3 regions of the Paenibacillus sp. BIHB 4019 genome follow, and region 1 is predicted to be linked to each of the others. Evidence: predicted binding sites of a transcription regulator. Region 1 holds the regulator's gene; each other region holds the start of a gene.
What was found. Region 1 encodes LexA, which represses DNA repair genes until DNA is damaged. Its sites were predicted from a motif close to CGAACATATGTTCG; they were not measured.

Region 1 (5,372 bases):
CCGGTGAGCCGTTCGTTAGCAGCAGCAGCTTATACTTGCCTTTTAGCGCATCTAGCAATCGAAACGTTTCATCATATACAATCGGGCGCGCTCTGCGCTCTGCTGGAAACTGCTCGGCCAGTCTGGCGCCAAGCTCTTGATTGTCTACTCCCAGCGCTTTTAGCCCTTTCGTCCATGCTTCACGACGATAAGCGGGTGCAAGCTGCTCCAGCTTTCTGAACTCCTCCTGCTCTCCCTCACGGAAGTTAGCCCATAGGCCTTCGAAAGGATTTATTCCGATCATTTTCGTGAAAGGGAATGTTTCATACGATTCATATAAGCTGCGAGCTTCCTTGCGAACAGCTTCCTCCAGCTCTACCGCATCTACGCCCGCTGCTTCCGCACCTGCTTGACAGGTCGCATCAAATGCTTCTTTTACACTACGGTCATCCCATAGCAGTGTGTCATCCAAATCAAATAATACCGCTAGCTTTGCCATTGTTCACTGACGCTCCTGGTCGTTTTATTTTTGTTCGTATGTTATGCCGTTTTCTTTGGCAAATTGCTCTAACCTTGCGCTGATTTCATCCGTTGGATAACGATGAAATACTCGCGAAAAAGCCCATGTCGATCCTTTTTGCGGTTCAATCGACACATAGCCAGGCTGTACGCGAATCGTCTTGATCGCTTCTGCACCTAGACGCTTGTCGCCAGTCATCTTGCGCGTTTGAACATAGTTTTTACCGATTGTAATATACGGGCGCCGCAGGAAAAATACAATTGCCAGAAATACATAGCAGCCAATTGTCACACCTAGCAAGGTATCGAATTTAAATTGCGGGTCCATTTGGGCAAGTATAACGTACATGGCAATAAACAGCAGGAGCAAAATCGGCGCAATATAGCTGCGGCCAACAAAACGATCGGATTGGGGTCCAGCTGGCTTAAAGCTTGGGCCGCCTTGTTTTTTGCGATTTTTGTTAATTTGATTCGTGTTTCGGCGCACCTTGCGCTCCCATGTACGTGACAAAGTCGTTCCTCCTTATTATGCTGCAACACAAAATCACGCTTAATAAATCAAGTCTGACAAGTGATGCAGGCTGACACCGTATATCTCCAGGTTTCATCGTAATTCGTTAAAACGGGCGTTTGAATTTTGCAATAAAACGATTCGGATAGTCTTCGGCAAGCGCGCTGACCTCGTCCAGACGATTCCATATCTCTTCAGGCATCGTCCAGCCGACAGCTCCCATATTATCCTCATATTGCGCAAGCGTGCTAGCTCCAAAGATTGGGGATGTGATTCCTTCCCTTTGCAGCAGCCAATTCAGTGAAACTTGAGCAGGTGTTTTATCAAGCTCCTTGGCAGCTGCTATTACAGCATCCAAAACAGCAAAGTTCTGCTCATTTGCCCGGTTTGCCCAAGCACTTTCGCCTACTTTGCTTGTCAATCTGCCCTCTGTCGGCTCTGTGCGATCATACCTGCCTGTCAGAAAACCGCCGCCAAGCGGAGCCCATGGAATAACACCAACGTTTTCTTCTAAGCAAAGCGACATCATTTCACGATCCATCTGGCGGCTGACGAGACTATATTGAGGCTGCAGCGAAACAAAGCGCACATACCGATTAGCATCGCTCCAAGCCAAAGATTTCATAAGCTGCCATGCAAAAAAGTTAGAACAGCCGATATAACGCACCTTGCCTGATGTGACAAGATCATCGAGCGTCCGCAGCGTCTCTTCAATCGGCGTAGCATGATCCCATAAATGAACCTGATACAAGTCAATGTAATCGGTTTGCAGTCGCTTGAGGCTCGCTTCCACGCCGTCCATAATATGCTTGCGGGACAGCCCTACTCCATTAATATCAGAAGATGTTGTCATCCTAACTTTCGTAGCAACGACCATCTCAGAACGACGGCCTTGAATCGCTTTTCCGACGATCTCTTCAGAGCGTCCGCTTACATAAACGTTCGCTGTATCGAGAAAATTGCCGCCGCACTCCACAAAACGATTGATCATCTCAAGCGAATCCTGCTCATTCGTTGTATTGCCAAATGTCATCGTTCCAAGACAAAGTTCAGAAACAGCTAGTCCACTACGTCCAAGCAGTTGGTATTTCATAAAATGATGACCGCCTCTCCCATTAAAATAATTAATGCTGTGGCTTCTCGTCTCCCGCTTCGCTCTCTTCATCTTCTACGAATTTAATCGTATCAAGCTGTTGGCGAAAATTGCTTTTAAACTGCTCCATATATTTACTGCGCAGTTCAGCCCGTTCCGTCAGTTCCTCGGGCGTCAAACCGACTGTTTTATTTTTACGGGATAATTCATTAATTCTGGCAATAAGCTCTTCCATTGATTGCTCACCTCACTTGCTGTACTTTTCCCAAACTCTTTCTACTTTGACATTACCAATACGCAGTTGTCAAGAAAACGGGGCTATAATTAAATACAGAATAGATCGTACAACGATAATGCTATCATTGTTCCGATCTATTCTGTATTTAGGTCGAGTATTCACGCTTCAAAAGTTCCGAAGGACAGCTACATGATTTCCGTCATGCAAACAGCTTGCGTATATTATAGAGGCATGCTTCTTAATGAAGCTACGGAGAAGGAATGACCAGCTTCTGCCCAGGCCATATATCTGGCGACGACAGCTGGTTGCGTTCCCGAATTTGATAAACGGACCAGCGTATATCATCCGAACTGTCCGAGTATTTACGTGCAAGCTCCCATAATGTATCGCCTTGCGCAACCACTACTGTCTGCTCTCCAGCAGCCGCTGGCGCAACATGATTCACTGAAGCTTCTGTGCGCACCAATAAAAAACCAGAAAACAATACAATAAACAGAGCCAGACACACCGCCAACTTCAAAGCATAGCTGCTAAATCCAGCCATGCTGATTTGCCATTTCATCTTTGCCGCCTTAACAGGCGCTTTCTCTGAGAAAATAGATTGATAGGATTCTGGATAAATGATCATTGCCCTCACTCCCAAACGTTTGTTCTGTTTCGATATTAACACGAACATTTGTTTGCGGTCAACAGACAATGCGAACTTTTGTTTTTAGGAACTTATGTTTGTACGAACGGCGGTTCCATGTTATAATTTGAGAAATAAATACTCATATTGCACTTCGAATGAAGTGCATGGATCAAAGTTTCAATCAAAATTCATGTCGCACTCATCATGGAGTGCGTGAACTGGAGTGATCGTGTTGTCCAAAGCTTCCAATCGCCAGCAGTCGATCCTGGAATTTATAAAGAACGAAGTTCGCGAGAAGGGTTATCCGCCTTCCGTACGTGAAATTGGAGAAGCAGTTGGACTTGCTTCAAGCTCGACTGTACACGGTCATCTGGACCGTCTGGAGAAGAAAGGGCTTATCCGCCGCGATCCGACTAAACCTCGCGCTATCGAGATTTTGGATCAGGAAGATGTCGACGGAATTATCCGTCCTGCTGTTACCCATGTACCAATCGTAGGTAAAGTTACTGCAGGTGTGCCGATTACCGCTACTGAGAATATTGAAGAATATTTCCCCATCTCTTCCCATTACGTAGGAGATGATGATGTATTCATCCTTAATGTCATTGGCGAGAGCATGATTGAAGCCGGCATACATAACGGCGACTATGTTATTGTACGCCAGCAGCAGACCGCTACTAACGGTGATATTGTGGTCGCCATGACTGAGAACGATGAAGCAACAGTCAAAACCTTTTACCGCGAGAAGGATCATATCCGTCTCCAACCGGAAAATGTAACCATGGAACCTATCCGCCTGAAGAACGTTACGATTTTAGGCAAAGTCATCGGCTTGTTCCGTGATTTTCATTAATCGTTGAAATTTCATACCCTTCATACAAGAATAAAGCTGCATCCTTTCCCGCACTAGAAACGGGTTGGATGCAGCTTTTTAATTTAGGCAGAGGATTTTTTCCAGCTCTCGGTCTCCCTCCTCAAACTGCCTCGGTATGTCGACATTTAGGAAAGCTTGAACAACCCAAAAACTCCCCACGCGCACTTTTACGACGGACTAATAGCTGGCCACATTTTGCACATGCTACTTCATTTTTTATTTGCTTCATAATTATTTTCTCTGTATTGTTTTGTTCTGTGTTGGTATGTGGTGTTGGAATTGATCTATCAGCATTGATCTTCAAAATCATTTCAATGAGCTCTGCTCGATCTATAAGCCGAACGGCATTTGATTTTGTTAATGTGACTGCAGCTTCTGTATATCCACTGTTGGAAATGACCCATGCCTCACTTGCCGAATAATGTGCGATAGAAGCCTGTGCTTCTTGAACAGCCTTAATCCCGACATTATTACTATAACGTTTAGCTTGAACGACCACCCTTTGTGCGCCTTTTGCTATAACAAGATCTGCCCCGAAATCTCCTGCTGCCTTCGTCACCGTTACCTTGTAGCCATGAGCCTCTAAAAGATGTCCAAGATACTTCTCGAACTGTCGGCCCTCCATCTTATCAATTTCTGCAATACCGGAACGCTTAAGGCGTTCATTGCGTTTGCGAGCAATTGATATCGCTACAATTGCATACAACAACATAACCGCACCAAATGCCACACCCGCAAAAATAAAAGAATTTGTAAGCTTGTACGCCCCAAAACCTGCACCCAACATAAGAAGCAGCACAAATGCTTGTACCGGGTCCAACTCCTCTTTCTTCCTTCTACGTTTTGCCATATTTAGATCCCCTTTGCTCAATATAATATACCTTATATCGGAAAATATAATAGGAATTTATACCTAATAATAAAAAATATAAAAACCTCCAGTCTACTCACTTTACTTTTTCTTACTGAATATAAAAGGACCGACACAAATCATTACTGATTACTACATCAGTAATGTCCATGTCAGCCCTTATCTGATTTTTCCATTGGTTATCTTACAATATTATTGTTAACTCATTCATTCGATGTCAGGGAAGCTGATCGAAATCAGCGAGGAATTGCACAATCAATCCGAATTCAACAGTATAAGCCAAGTAAAAATAGTTACACTTCTCTCTACTGTGAGACGAAAATCAATGCAGCTTTAACTCCTCGCTGTCTTTAACTCGATCATTCCTGCTTTAATATCTGTCTGTCTCTATAATGATATTGTTTCCCTCTGTTTTACATTTTTATTGTATCACAGGAGATATCGTCACAATGTCGGAAATTGTCGAATAGACATTTAATTTCCATCCTAGGACGGAAATTTCTTGACGAAGTCCATATTACCTTGTATAATTTTTAATCTGAAAAAATGACTGATTCCTAACCTATAGGAATCAGTCATTTTTTATTAAATGTTCCACCAAATGAAGTTTCCGACCAATTACATTTGCAGTGACTCCACCTTCAAAAAAAGCGGTG
Region 2 (5,372 bases), 1.5 Mb from region 1:
GAGGTTGAGCCAGAAATGAAAGCAGAGAACGCGAACGCGATTATCAAGAAGTATTTACAGCCTGACTGGGCAGCAGCGCATAAAAAGGGTGATGCAGCAGGTAAAGAGGAAACGCACCGGGTAGCTAATGAATTGCGGAAAGCCAGCGGTCAGAAAGAGCAATAAAATATTTCGCACCTTTCTAAGAGGCCCTACCGACTATTAATGTTGGTAGGGCCTTTTTTTTGTCCGTAACGTGTCCGTTCAATGTCCGTTCATTGTCCGATTAAGTTACGAAAGGAGTTAAAATAGACTATATAGTAATGATGTAATTCAGGAAGATAATCCCATCGAAATAATTGACAGAATTGTACAAGTGATATTACATTCGATAAAAGCCTGGTTATAGGTCTGGAGGCTAATACATTACTAAAAGAGGGCTCTATGAAACTAGTCAAAGTTTTTACAGAAGTGCGTTTCGAAAATGCGATTTTATTTAAAGATGCAAGAACGATAAATTCCCTCATAAAAGAGCTGAAAAATATTTTCTCGATATCGGATGATAGCCATATGAATGAGGGGATAATTGCATTTTATTAACCGTCAAGACACATACAATGTTTCGTTCATAACAACAGGGTAGTTATTGATTGTGACACACCTAAAGACTTTTCTCATTTCAATTCTGTAGCAAGTAAAGTAATTCCTAATGTTATTAGGAAGTTTGAAGTCGAGAAAACCGACCACATAGGGGTTAGGGCGCATTTTGTTGATGAATCGATTAAGGATGCTAAGCAGTCATCTCTTAAAGTTCTGAATAAGTTCTTTAAAGATGTCGGGTTTCTTAAACGAAATACTGATACTCCATTGTTGCAGCCTAATCTTGGATTTATGATTGAGGATAACTCCGAGTTTTTCTTGAATGTATCAATTGCTCATCACCAAATTGGCACTGGAAAAATGGCCAATTCGGGAAAAGTTGAGTTGGAAATTCAATCGACTTCTCCATTAGTTGATTTAGACATATTTACTTCAGTCCCCAAGGAACATCATCAAATTAATGGAGTGTTGAAATACTGCTGTGACCGTCTGCCGAAATACGTACCTTTAATATGGGAGGTTTGAATGTGACTTCATCACTAATGAGACAGACTAACCCCTCTGTATATAAGTACACAGAATCGGGAACAGTTGTTAACGAGCTAAACATGAATACTGGAAGGTTCACAAAAGGACTCACTCGACATGAAGAGTATAATCTACCTAACCTGTTTTTAGAAGTTCAGGAAATGGGTATTAGTTCTATTATGATTGATACTGCATATGGTACAATTAGTATATCACTAATAAATGTCGAAGAAGAAATTAGGAGGGTGATTAGTGTGATGGATAAAAAACATCTCCTCTATAGGTACTACACATTTATTTGGATACTTTGCACAGCTGCCTTAGCGGTTTTTTCAACATCTGCCATTTCTGGATTACTCGGTCCGTTGAGCTCAATTGCTGGTATTGTATTATCAATAACGGGTATAATTGGAGCGTATCTAGATTGGAAGGATAAGGTTCGTAAAGATGCTTATTAATATAGGGGTTTCAGCTCTACCTGATGGGGATGGAGGCTTGCCTAGCCTTGCTAATACGGTAGCTAAAAAGACAACTTTCACAAAAGGTACTGGCCTAATGTTTTTAGTGTGTCTAGCCATACTTGCTTTTATATTGGCGTACTCCAAGATACCCTTTATCCAACAGAGTGTTTCTTTAGATAAAGAGGATTTGAGATTTACTTTTATAACGACTGTATGTTTTATGATTGTTTTCGCAGGATTATATATGCTTCCAGAAATAATACAAAATTTAAAGATATAAGGTAGAAAAGAGCCGTATGGGAAAGCATCCCTGCGGCTCTTCTCGTTCCCTCTGGTTTAAAAATTATGCTATATTAAACTTGGTTACCATAATCCTTATACCAGAGAGAGGGATAAAAATGAATAAAAAAAGCAATAATTTTGAATTGGTGCAAGACTATCAGTTGAGGAATTTAGCCGAGAAATTAATCGAGTGTGTCATTATTACCGTTAACGGAGTACAAATGAAGGGGATAATCTTATTTTATGATCGATACTGCATTGTACTTCAGAATCATAAAGGTATTAATTGTATGATATATAAACATGCTATATCCACGATAAAATTCTAATAATCTAGTTTAGGATAGTTCAATTATTTTTAGTGTGATGTTATAAATTGAAAAAGAGCCGTGGGAGAAAGCGTCCCTGCGGCTCTTTTTTTGTTACCAGTCCTCGTATTGTTCTACACGTTCGATGTCCTTAATTTCAAACCAGTCATCCTCTACCCTAAACGCGCCTTTCAGCTCAGCTATGGCGTTCACAATACCTTCGACACGCCTTTCATCCCAGGGATCGTACTTTTTGTATTACGCGATGCTTAAATGACGTTCTCAGGGTTATAGATATCAATTCTTTTTCCTGATCATCCAATTCGATGCGTTCTCTTCGGTGGCGTTCCTTCACCAATTGTAAATATCCGGCTTTGTGCTCAGGCAAAATCATTCAGCTGCTTTCCCACAATCCGTTATCTTCAAGCTTCTTGCTCATAACCAACGCCTCCTTGTTGGTTATATTATATGCAAACATATGTTCTTGAATCAATTGCGAAAAATCCCTGACAACCCTGCTAAGATAATTACTCGTATTCTTGTCAATTTCCGTCAGCGTCTACCCGTATTTTTAAAAAATGCAGCCCCAATTTAGCCCCAATTCAGTGCATGTTGATGCATGAGTTTGCGTCCACCCTAAAGTGGGGGTTTATGGTAAACCCTTTATTAGCAAGGATCTAGGCGAATTGGACAACTTGTTTGCGTAGTTTGCTCCTTACTAGATTTATTTCGACATTCCTTGTAAAATAGGTGTGATAAACCGAAAGGGGCGTTATATAACGATGTTGAAAATCGGTTCCCATGTTTCATTTTCGGACAAAGGGCTGCAGACCGCAGCAACGGAGGCCATTTCTTATGGCTCCAGCACATTCATGATTTATACCGGCGCACCGCAGAATACGCGAAGAAAGCCGATAGACACGCTATATATTGAAGAAGGCAAAGCTTTGATGCAAACAGCAGGTATTGATGAGATTGTTGTTCATGCACCGTATATTGTCAATCTCGGCTCCTACAAGGACAGCACTTATAATCTGGCTGTTGAATTTTTGAAGGAGGAAATCCGCCGTACCGCTGCTATTGGTGTGCAGAACATCGTGTTGCACCCAGGCGCTTATACCGACAAGGATGCTGAATATGGCATTGGCCGGATCGCCGAAGGGTTGAATGCGGTGCTGGAAGGCACGAAGGAAACGAATGTTAATATTGCGCTTGAGACGATGGCCGGCAAAGGCACGGAAATTGGCCGCAGCTTTGAAGAGCTGGCAGCGATTATTGATAAGGTGCAAAGCAACAATCGCTTGACCATTTGTATGGATACTTGCCATATGCATGATGCGGGCTACGATCTTGTTGATGATTTGGACGGCGTGCTGGACAAGTTTGACAAGCTGGTAGGGCTTAACCGAGTTGCAGTAGTTCACGTGAATGACAGCAAAAATCCGCGCGGAGCGGCAAAGGACCGCCATACGCCGATAGGCTCGGGATATTTGGGCTATGATGCCATCCAATCCATTGTCCATCATGAGGCACTTAAAGGGCGTCCATTCGTATTGGAGACGCCATGGATTGGCAAGGATGCGAAAACGGAGCGTCCGATGTACGAAGTAGAAATCGCCTTGCTTCGCGGAGAAGTCCAGCAGCGGTTTGGCGACAGCTTTCTGGAGGATGTTGCGAAGCTCCAGCAGTTTTTTGCTCCGCAAGGCATTGACCGTGCATTCGTGCTATCGACATGGGAGCTGCTTAAGGCGGATGCCAAAGCAAGAAAAGCTGATCCGCGCGAACCAATGGAGCGGATTTACGACCTCATTATTGAAGGCGGCGTATTGTCGCCAGCACTGACAGAAGAGCAAATTAATCAACGGATTACAGCATGGTTTGCAGGCAATGCTGTGCTCTAAAAATAATGATTTATAATTGATGAATAGAATGAAGATAATAGTTGAAGGAAGGAAGTTTGAAATACATGTCATCACCATCTATATCGCAGCAGCCGTCCGCCAAGAGCGGACGGGCTCGCATGCTCATTTCCTGCCCAGACCGTTCGGGCATCGTGGCAGCCGTTTCCCATTTTCTATATGAGCATGGGGCGAATATTGTGCAGTCCGACCAGTACACCATGAACCCGGAGGGCGGAATGTTTTTTATCCGCTTTGAGTTCGATTTGGCGGACCTCGACAAGGAACTCCCCGTATTAGTAGAGGATTTTGCCCGCGTTGCCGACCGTTTCGATATGAAATGGCATACGTTCCGTGCAAGCCGCAAAAAACGCCTGGCGATTTTCGTTTCCAAAGAAGATCATTGCCTGATGGAACTGCTGTGGCAGTGGAAAGCCGGCGATCTTGACGCCGATATTGCCATGGTTGTCAGCAATCATCCGGATATGCGCGAAATGGTTGAAGGCTTCGGCATTCCTTACCACCACATCCCGGTCACTGCCGATACGAAAGCAGAAGCGGAGCGCAAGCAGATGGAGGTCGTTGCGGATAAAGCAGACATTATTGTGCTTGCCCGTTATATGCAAATTATTTCGCCGAAATTTATCGAGCAATTTCCGAATCGCATTATTAATATCCATCATTCCTTTTTGCCTGCTTTTGTTGGCGGCAAGCCGTATGCGCAAGCTTACCAGCGCGGCGTGAAAATTATCGGCGCTACGGCGCATTATGTAACAGAGGAGCTGGATGGCGGTCCGATTATCGAGCAGGATGTGCAGCGGGTCAGCCACAGGGACAATGTGGACGACTTGAAGCGGATTGGACGCACGATTGAGCGTGTCGTTCTTGCCCGTGCAGTTAAATGGCATATTGAGGACCGGATTATCGTTCATCATAACAAGACTGTCGTATTTAATTAGGATTTTCGCGGTTATTTATCAATATTTTTTAATAGGCAAACTGCTCTGGCGGGTGTTACAATGTTCAAAGCCATTGTGTTCAATTGCGCACCACCTATAAGCATGTTGAAAAATGCGGGCTTTCCGCAGGAAAGTTCTTTTTCAAAATATAAGAATTTATAAGTTTTACACTTATAAATGGGCTTATATTGCACCCGCGGAACGAAACGCGCCGCGCCACCAGAGGACGGCGAGAGCCGTTTCACCTTGAAATATAGGAAAGGATATGTTCTCATCCATTCTCTATATTTCTCGGAATGAAACGCGCCGCGCCGCCAGAGGACGGCGAAAGCCGTTTCACCTTGCCATGCTTCTAAA
Region 3 (5,372 bases), 870 kb from region 1:
AAGTAAGCGAAATCGGTCTTGGAAGCTGGCTCACTTATGGAACAGCTACCGAGCAGCAAGCGGCTGACGCTTGCATTCAGCAAGCCTTTGAAAGCGGCATTAATTTCTTCGACACTTCCAATGCCTATAATCGCGGCGAAGGCGAGCGGGCGCTCGGCGCTGCCCTGCGGCCTTTCGAGCGCGCAAGCTACGTGCTTTCCACGAAGGTCTTTTTCAATATGGGTGACGGCCCCAATGATGGCGGCTTATCGCGCAAGCATATTATGGAGCAGTGCGATGCCAGCTTGAAACGTCTGGGCACAGACTATATTGATATTTATTTTTGCCATCGCTATGATCAGAATGCTCCGCTGGAAGAAACGCTGCGGGCGCTGGACGATTTGACCGCGCAGGGCAAAATTTTGTATTCCGCTGTCTCCGAATGGAGCGCCGCTCAAATCGCTGATGCGACTGGCATTGCGAAGCGGCTGAATTTGCGCCCGCTTATTTCCAACCAGCCGATCTACAATATGTTTGAGCGATATATTGAGCAGGAGGTCATCCCTGTCAGCGAGCGGGAAGGCATCGGCCAGATCGTCTTTTCGCCGCTGGCGCAAGGCATCCTGACCGGAAAGTACAGAAAAGGCCAGCAACTGCCTACAGATAGCCGCGCTGCCAATGATTCGATCAACCATGTGCTGAAAAGCTATTTGCGCGACGATGTGCTTGACTGCGTAGAACAGCTTGACGGGCTGGCTAGCCAGCTTGGCGTCTCCATTTCCCAGCTGGCGCTGGCTTGGGTGCTTCGCTTGCCGGGCATCAGCTCCGCGCTGATTGGCGCGAGCCGTCCACAGCAAATCGTCGAAAACGTCAAAGCTGTCGAGCTGGAGCTTTCGGCAGATGTAATTCAGGAAATCGAAGGCATTTTGGAGCAAGTGAAGCATTTCGCGCCGCTTAGGTAATAGCTGCGAGCGCTAAATTATGCATCTGGCTGTCTATTTTCAATGAAAAAACCCCTCTCCTTGATCGAGCAGCGTTCGGCTTGCCGGAACTGCTTTTGTTCAGGAGAGGGGCTTTTTTTTCGCCTAAAAGTTAGGAAATATCGTGCTTGATTCTCATTCTAGCCCCGCCGCAAGCTTCGGCGCTTAACGGTCAGGATCGATTCCTTTTGTTTCTTTACCCAGAAAAGCAACCGCCAGTGCACCGCATACGATCGCCACAAAGAAAATGATGAATACCGTTTGAATCGATGTGCCGCCTGCCACGAGCATCCCTACCATGTAGGGGCCGATGATGCCGCCGATCCGGCCAAACGAAGCGGCAAAGCCTGCTCCCGTTGCCCGAACCGCCGTCGGATATTGCTCTGGCGTGTAAGCGTACATCGCTCCCCAAGCGCCAAGGTTGAAGAAGGACAGGCAAGCTCCGGCAGCAAGCAGCATGCCTTCTGTCGTCGCGCTGCCGAACCAGATGGCGCTTACCGCCGTCAGCAGCAAATAGGTGACCAGCACAAATTTGCGTCCCAGCTTCTCGATGAAATAAGCCGCCGTAAAATAGCCCGGAAGCTGCGCAAGTGTAATGAGCAGCACATATTGAAAGCTTTTGACCAGTCCGAAGCCTTTCAGCACCATGACGGTCGGCAGCCACAGAAACATGCCGTAATACGAGAAGACGACCGTCAGCCATAGCAGCCACAGCATAATGGTCGAGCGGCGATGCTTCGGTGACCAAATCGCCGCAAGCCGCTGGCGCAGCGGCAAAACATTCCCCTTTTGCGCCACATAACGCGGTGAATCCTCTATGGCTCTGCGCAAATACAGCGCATACAGCGCCGGAACCGCTCCAATAATAAACGCCGCTCGCCAGCCATAGGCCGGTATAACAAAATACGAGACGAGCGCAGCGACAATCCAGCCGCCTGCCCAGAAGCTTTCCAGCAGCACGATTGCTCTGCCTCTATCCTTCACGGGAACCGACTCGGATACGAGCGTCGAAGCGACGGGCAACTCGCCGCCCAGTCCAAAGCCGCCGGCGAAACGCAAGAGGCACAGCACGGTAAAGGTGCCCGCCAGCGCCGACAAGCCGCTTGCTGCCGAGAAAATCAGCAGCGTCCACAGCAAAATCGTCCGGCGTCCGTACCGATCCGCCAGCGCACCCGCCGCTGCCGCGCCCACCGCCATGCCAATGGAATTAATTGCAGTCAGCTGTCCGATCTGCTCGGTGCCAAGCCCCCATTCTACGCTTAGCGCAGCCACGATAAAGGACAGCATGCCGACGTCCATCGCGTCGAACATCCAACTGAGCCCAGCGCTGAACAGCAATTTGCGTTGTTTTTTGTCTTGCAGCAATGATGCCTGTTTCATTTTGTTCTAACTCCTTATGTAAGCATGTGATTTATTTATCATCGCATCTTCTCACCTTTTGGACAAGCTTCATTATTATAACCGCCCCCGCAAAACGCTAGCCCCTGTCCCTTCCCGAAGCAAAGCCCAAGCTGGTCGAAATTACCTGCCCAAGAAACCTTGCATAGAGAACATACATTCGGTATATAATACAGAATACGAATAAACGTTCGCGTCATGGTGGTGTAGCTATGAGTGTCCATTCAATCATCGAAACGGAAGAGGATCTGCAAATTATTAAAAAATATACTTTGCTGCCGATTCTTCTCGATATGTTAGCTAGAGACATCAACGAATTAAAAATGCATCGAAATAAAATCATTTATAATCATATCCTTTTTTATCTCAATGAAATGGAGCAAAGCATCTATCTTGAACTGCAAAGCATTAAGAAAAAGATGAAAGCGCGGAATATTAAAGCGTTAAACACCGAGATGAATGCGCGGGGGGTCCATGTTGAATATAAAGTTCGCGGTTATATCCACCATTTCACCATGCTGAGAAGCTTAGTGAAAGCCGAGCTAATGACCATGCTGATGAATATGCGGAGGCGGTTGGAATGAGGGAAACAGCTGAAAGAGTTATATTGCTCGCAGATTGTCAAAGTTTTTACGCAAGTATTGAAAAAGCCAGTCATCCGGAGTGTAAAAATAAACCCGTTGTTGTAGCCGGCTCTGTTGAGCGCCGCTCAGGCATTATTTTAGCGGCTTGCCCCATTGCCAAGCAATACGGCATCACGACAGCCGAGCGGCTCGGAATCGCGTTAAATAAATGCCCGGAGCTCGTCGTCCTGCGTCCCCGCATGCAGCATTATATCGATGCCTCCCTGATGATTACGGGCATTTATGAGGAATTTACGAATCTGGTTGAAATCTTTAGCATTGATGAGCAGTTTCTGGACATTACGGCAAGCATTCCTCTTTTCGGAGACCCTGTTACGATAGCTAAAGCCCTTCAACAGAAGGTTCTCCTGCAAACAGGCGTATGGATTAGGGTAGGCATAAGCTCCAATAAAATGCTCGCTAAAATGGCGACCGACATCTGGGCAAAAAAGAACGAGGACGGCATCTTTACGCTGCCTAAGACAGATCTCGAAGCTTTGCTGTGGCCGCAGCCGGTCCATAAAATGTTTGGAGTCGGCTCACGCATGACCACCCATTTCACCCGTCTTGGCATGCATACGATAGGCGATATTGCCAAAACGCCTCTGCCGCGCCTTAAGGACCAGTTTCGCTTTCGCTTTGGCAAGCAATCCGATATTCATGCCGAGGTGCTGTGGCGAACGGCCAACGGCATCGATGATAGCCCGGTAACGCCTGGAACATTCAACACCCCGCCAAAATCGGTTGGCCATATGATGACTTTGCCAAGAGATTATATGGAGCCATGGGAGGTGGATACCGTTTTATTAGAGCTGACCGAGGAAGTTTGCCGTGATTGCCGCCGCAAAAAATATATGGGCCATGTCGTTACGGTCAACTGCATGTGCAGCCCCTACGAAGCGCCCACTGGATTTTCGCGCCAAATGAAGCTGCTGGACCCCACTAACCACACCAAAACGGTTTTTGAAGCGGTGAAGCAGCTGTTTTATAAATTTTGGGATGGCATGCCTGTGCGCCGGGTCGGTGTGACCATCAGCCAGCTCATGGACGATCAAAACTATCAGCTCACCCTCTTTGAGGATCAGATTAAGCTTAGAGCGCTGGAGAAAGTGACAGACGGCATCAAAAATCGATACGGAAGCACCGCAATTGTAAGAGCTTCATCCCTTACTGCCGCAGGGCAAGCAGCGGATAGGTCCATAAAAATCGGGGGGCACTACAAATGAGCAAAAAACTTGAAAAAAACGGGCTCTGGGAATCTAGCCGAATGATGCTTCCACAGCATAAGGAGGCTTTTCAGAACAGGTTCCAAAAGCAAGCTCTTCAGCCTGTTCATCCAACAGCAGAAGAGATTCATATGATGAAGGATTATGTGCTGCTGCCGATCATGCATGCGATCATCGTCAAAAAAGCCCGCGAGGCAGAGCAATCCTCAGAAATGCTAAGACTGCTCTATTCTAAAGCGGCCCAATTGCTGGCTAAAAATGTTCATGACGACTTAACCCAATTAAAGAAAGGATTGACGGAGAAAAGCATCCGCGTTTTTGAAGAGGAGAAAAATCATCAAGAGGCCCGTTACCGCTATATTTGCCGGGAATATGAAGATCATTTCACCATCACCAGAGACTACATGCGTGCCGAGATAAGCATTCGAATAGGACGTTATGTGGACGGCCTTGTGGCAATCATTACAAGTGCTGGAAGGACGAAAGGATGATTGGATAGATAGATGCCGGCTCGATTTGATTCAGCAGCACGCCTCTACAATCGTTCATCAGAAAGGACCACCGGGCAGCAGCCTGCCGCAGTGGTCCCCGCTTTTACCCTTTAATCGAACCGATCATAACGCCCTTCTCAAAATATTTCTGCAAAAACGGATACAGCACTAAAATCGGCAGCGTAGACACGATAATGACGCCATATTTAATCTGATCTGCATATTTCTGCGCGTAGCCGCCAGAGTCGCCGCCTGTCCCCGCCCCGCTTGCAAACACTTGGTTCGATAATAAAATGTCGCGAAGAATAATTTGCAGCGGCTTCAGCTCGTTGTCGCGAATGTAAATAAGCGCAGTGAAAAAATCATTCCAGTGCCCGACCAAATAATACAGGCCGATGACGGAGATCAAAGCTTTGGACAGCGGCAGCGCCACCTTGACGAAATAGACAAAATGCGAGCAGCCATCCATTGCAGCCGCCTCGTAAAGCTCCGAAGGAAGCGTCGATTCAAAAAAAGTACGGGCGATAATTAAATAAAATACGTTAACGCTAAACGGTACGATAAATACCCAAGGCGTATTCGTTAGATGCAGATCCTTCATCAGCAAATAAGTCGGAATGAGCCCGCCATTGAAAAACATCGTAAACACAAACGCAAACATAATGTATTTTCTCG

Region 2: BBD42_RS17070 (YolD-like family protein) is a predicted target of LexA. The motif match lies at 2,630-2,643, and genes of this name have one in related genera.
Region 3: BBD42_RS27555 (YhjD family protein) is a predicted target of LexA. The motif match lies at 2,538-2,551, and genes of this name have one in related genera.

What each region holds. Positions count from the first base shown of each region.
Region 1 covers NZ_CP016808.1:5,471,187-5,476,558, reverse strand. The annotation lists gene BBD42_RS23920 (HAD family hydrolase) at 1-478, opposite strand, end outside; gene BBD42_RS23915 (hypothetical protein) at 503-1,009, opposite strand; gene BBD42_RS23910 (aldo/keto reductase) at 1,116-2,102, opposite strand; gene BBD42_RS23905 (DUF896 domain-containing protein) at 2,134-2,337, opposite strand; gene BBD42_RS23900 (LysM peptidoglycan-binding domain-containing protein) at 2,588-2,968, opposite strand; gene lexA (transcriptional repressor LexA) at 3,204-3,824, shown strand; gene BBD42_RS23890 (restriction endonuclease) at 3,946-4,695, opposite strand; gene BBD42_RS23885 (dipeptidyl aminopeptidase) at 5,288-5,372, opposite strand, start outside.
Region 2 covers NZ_CP016808.1:3,923,652-3,929,023, forward strand. The annotation lists gene BBD42_RS17050 (peptidoglycan recognition protein family protein) at 1-165, shown strand, start outside; gene BBD42_RS17055 (hypothetical protein) at 1,107-1,565, shown strand; gene BBD42_RS32870 (RNA chaperone Hfq) at 1,967-2,179, shown strand; gene BBD42_RS17070 (YolD-like family protein) at 2,391-2,552, opposite strand; gene BBD42_RS17075 (deoxyribonuclease IV) at 2,941-4,059, shown strand; gene purU (formyltetrahydrofolate deformylase) at 4,125-5,015, shown strand.
Region 3 covers NZ_CP016808.1:6,342,998-6,348,369, forward strand. The annotation lists gene BBD42_RS27545 (aldo/keto reductase family protein) at 1-941, shown strand, start outside; gene BBD42_RS27550 (MFS transporter) at 1,125-2,339, opposite strand; gene BBD42_RS27555 (YhjD family protein) at 2,570-2,941, shown strand; gene BBD42_RS27560 (DNA polymerase IV) at 2,938-4,206, shown strand; gene BBD42_RS27565 (YhjD family protein) at 4,203-4,697, shown strand; gene BBD42_RS27570 (carbohydrate ABC transporter permease) at 4,801-5,372, opposite strand, start outside.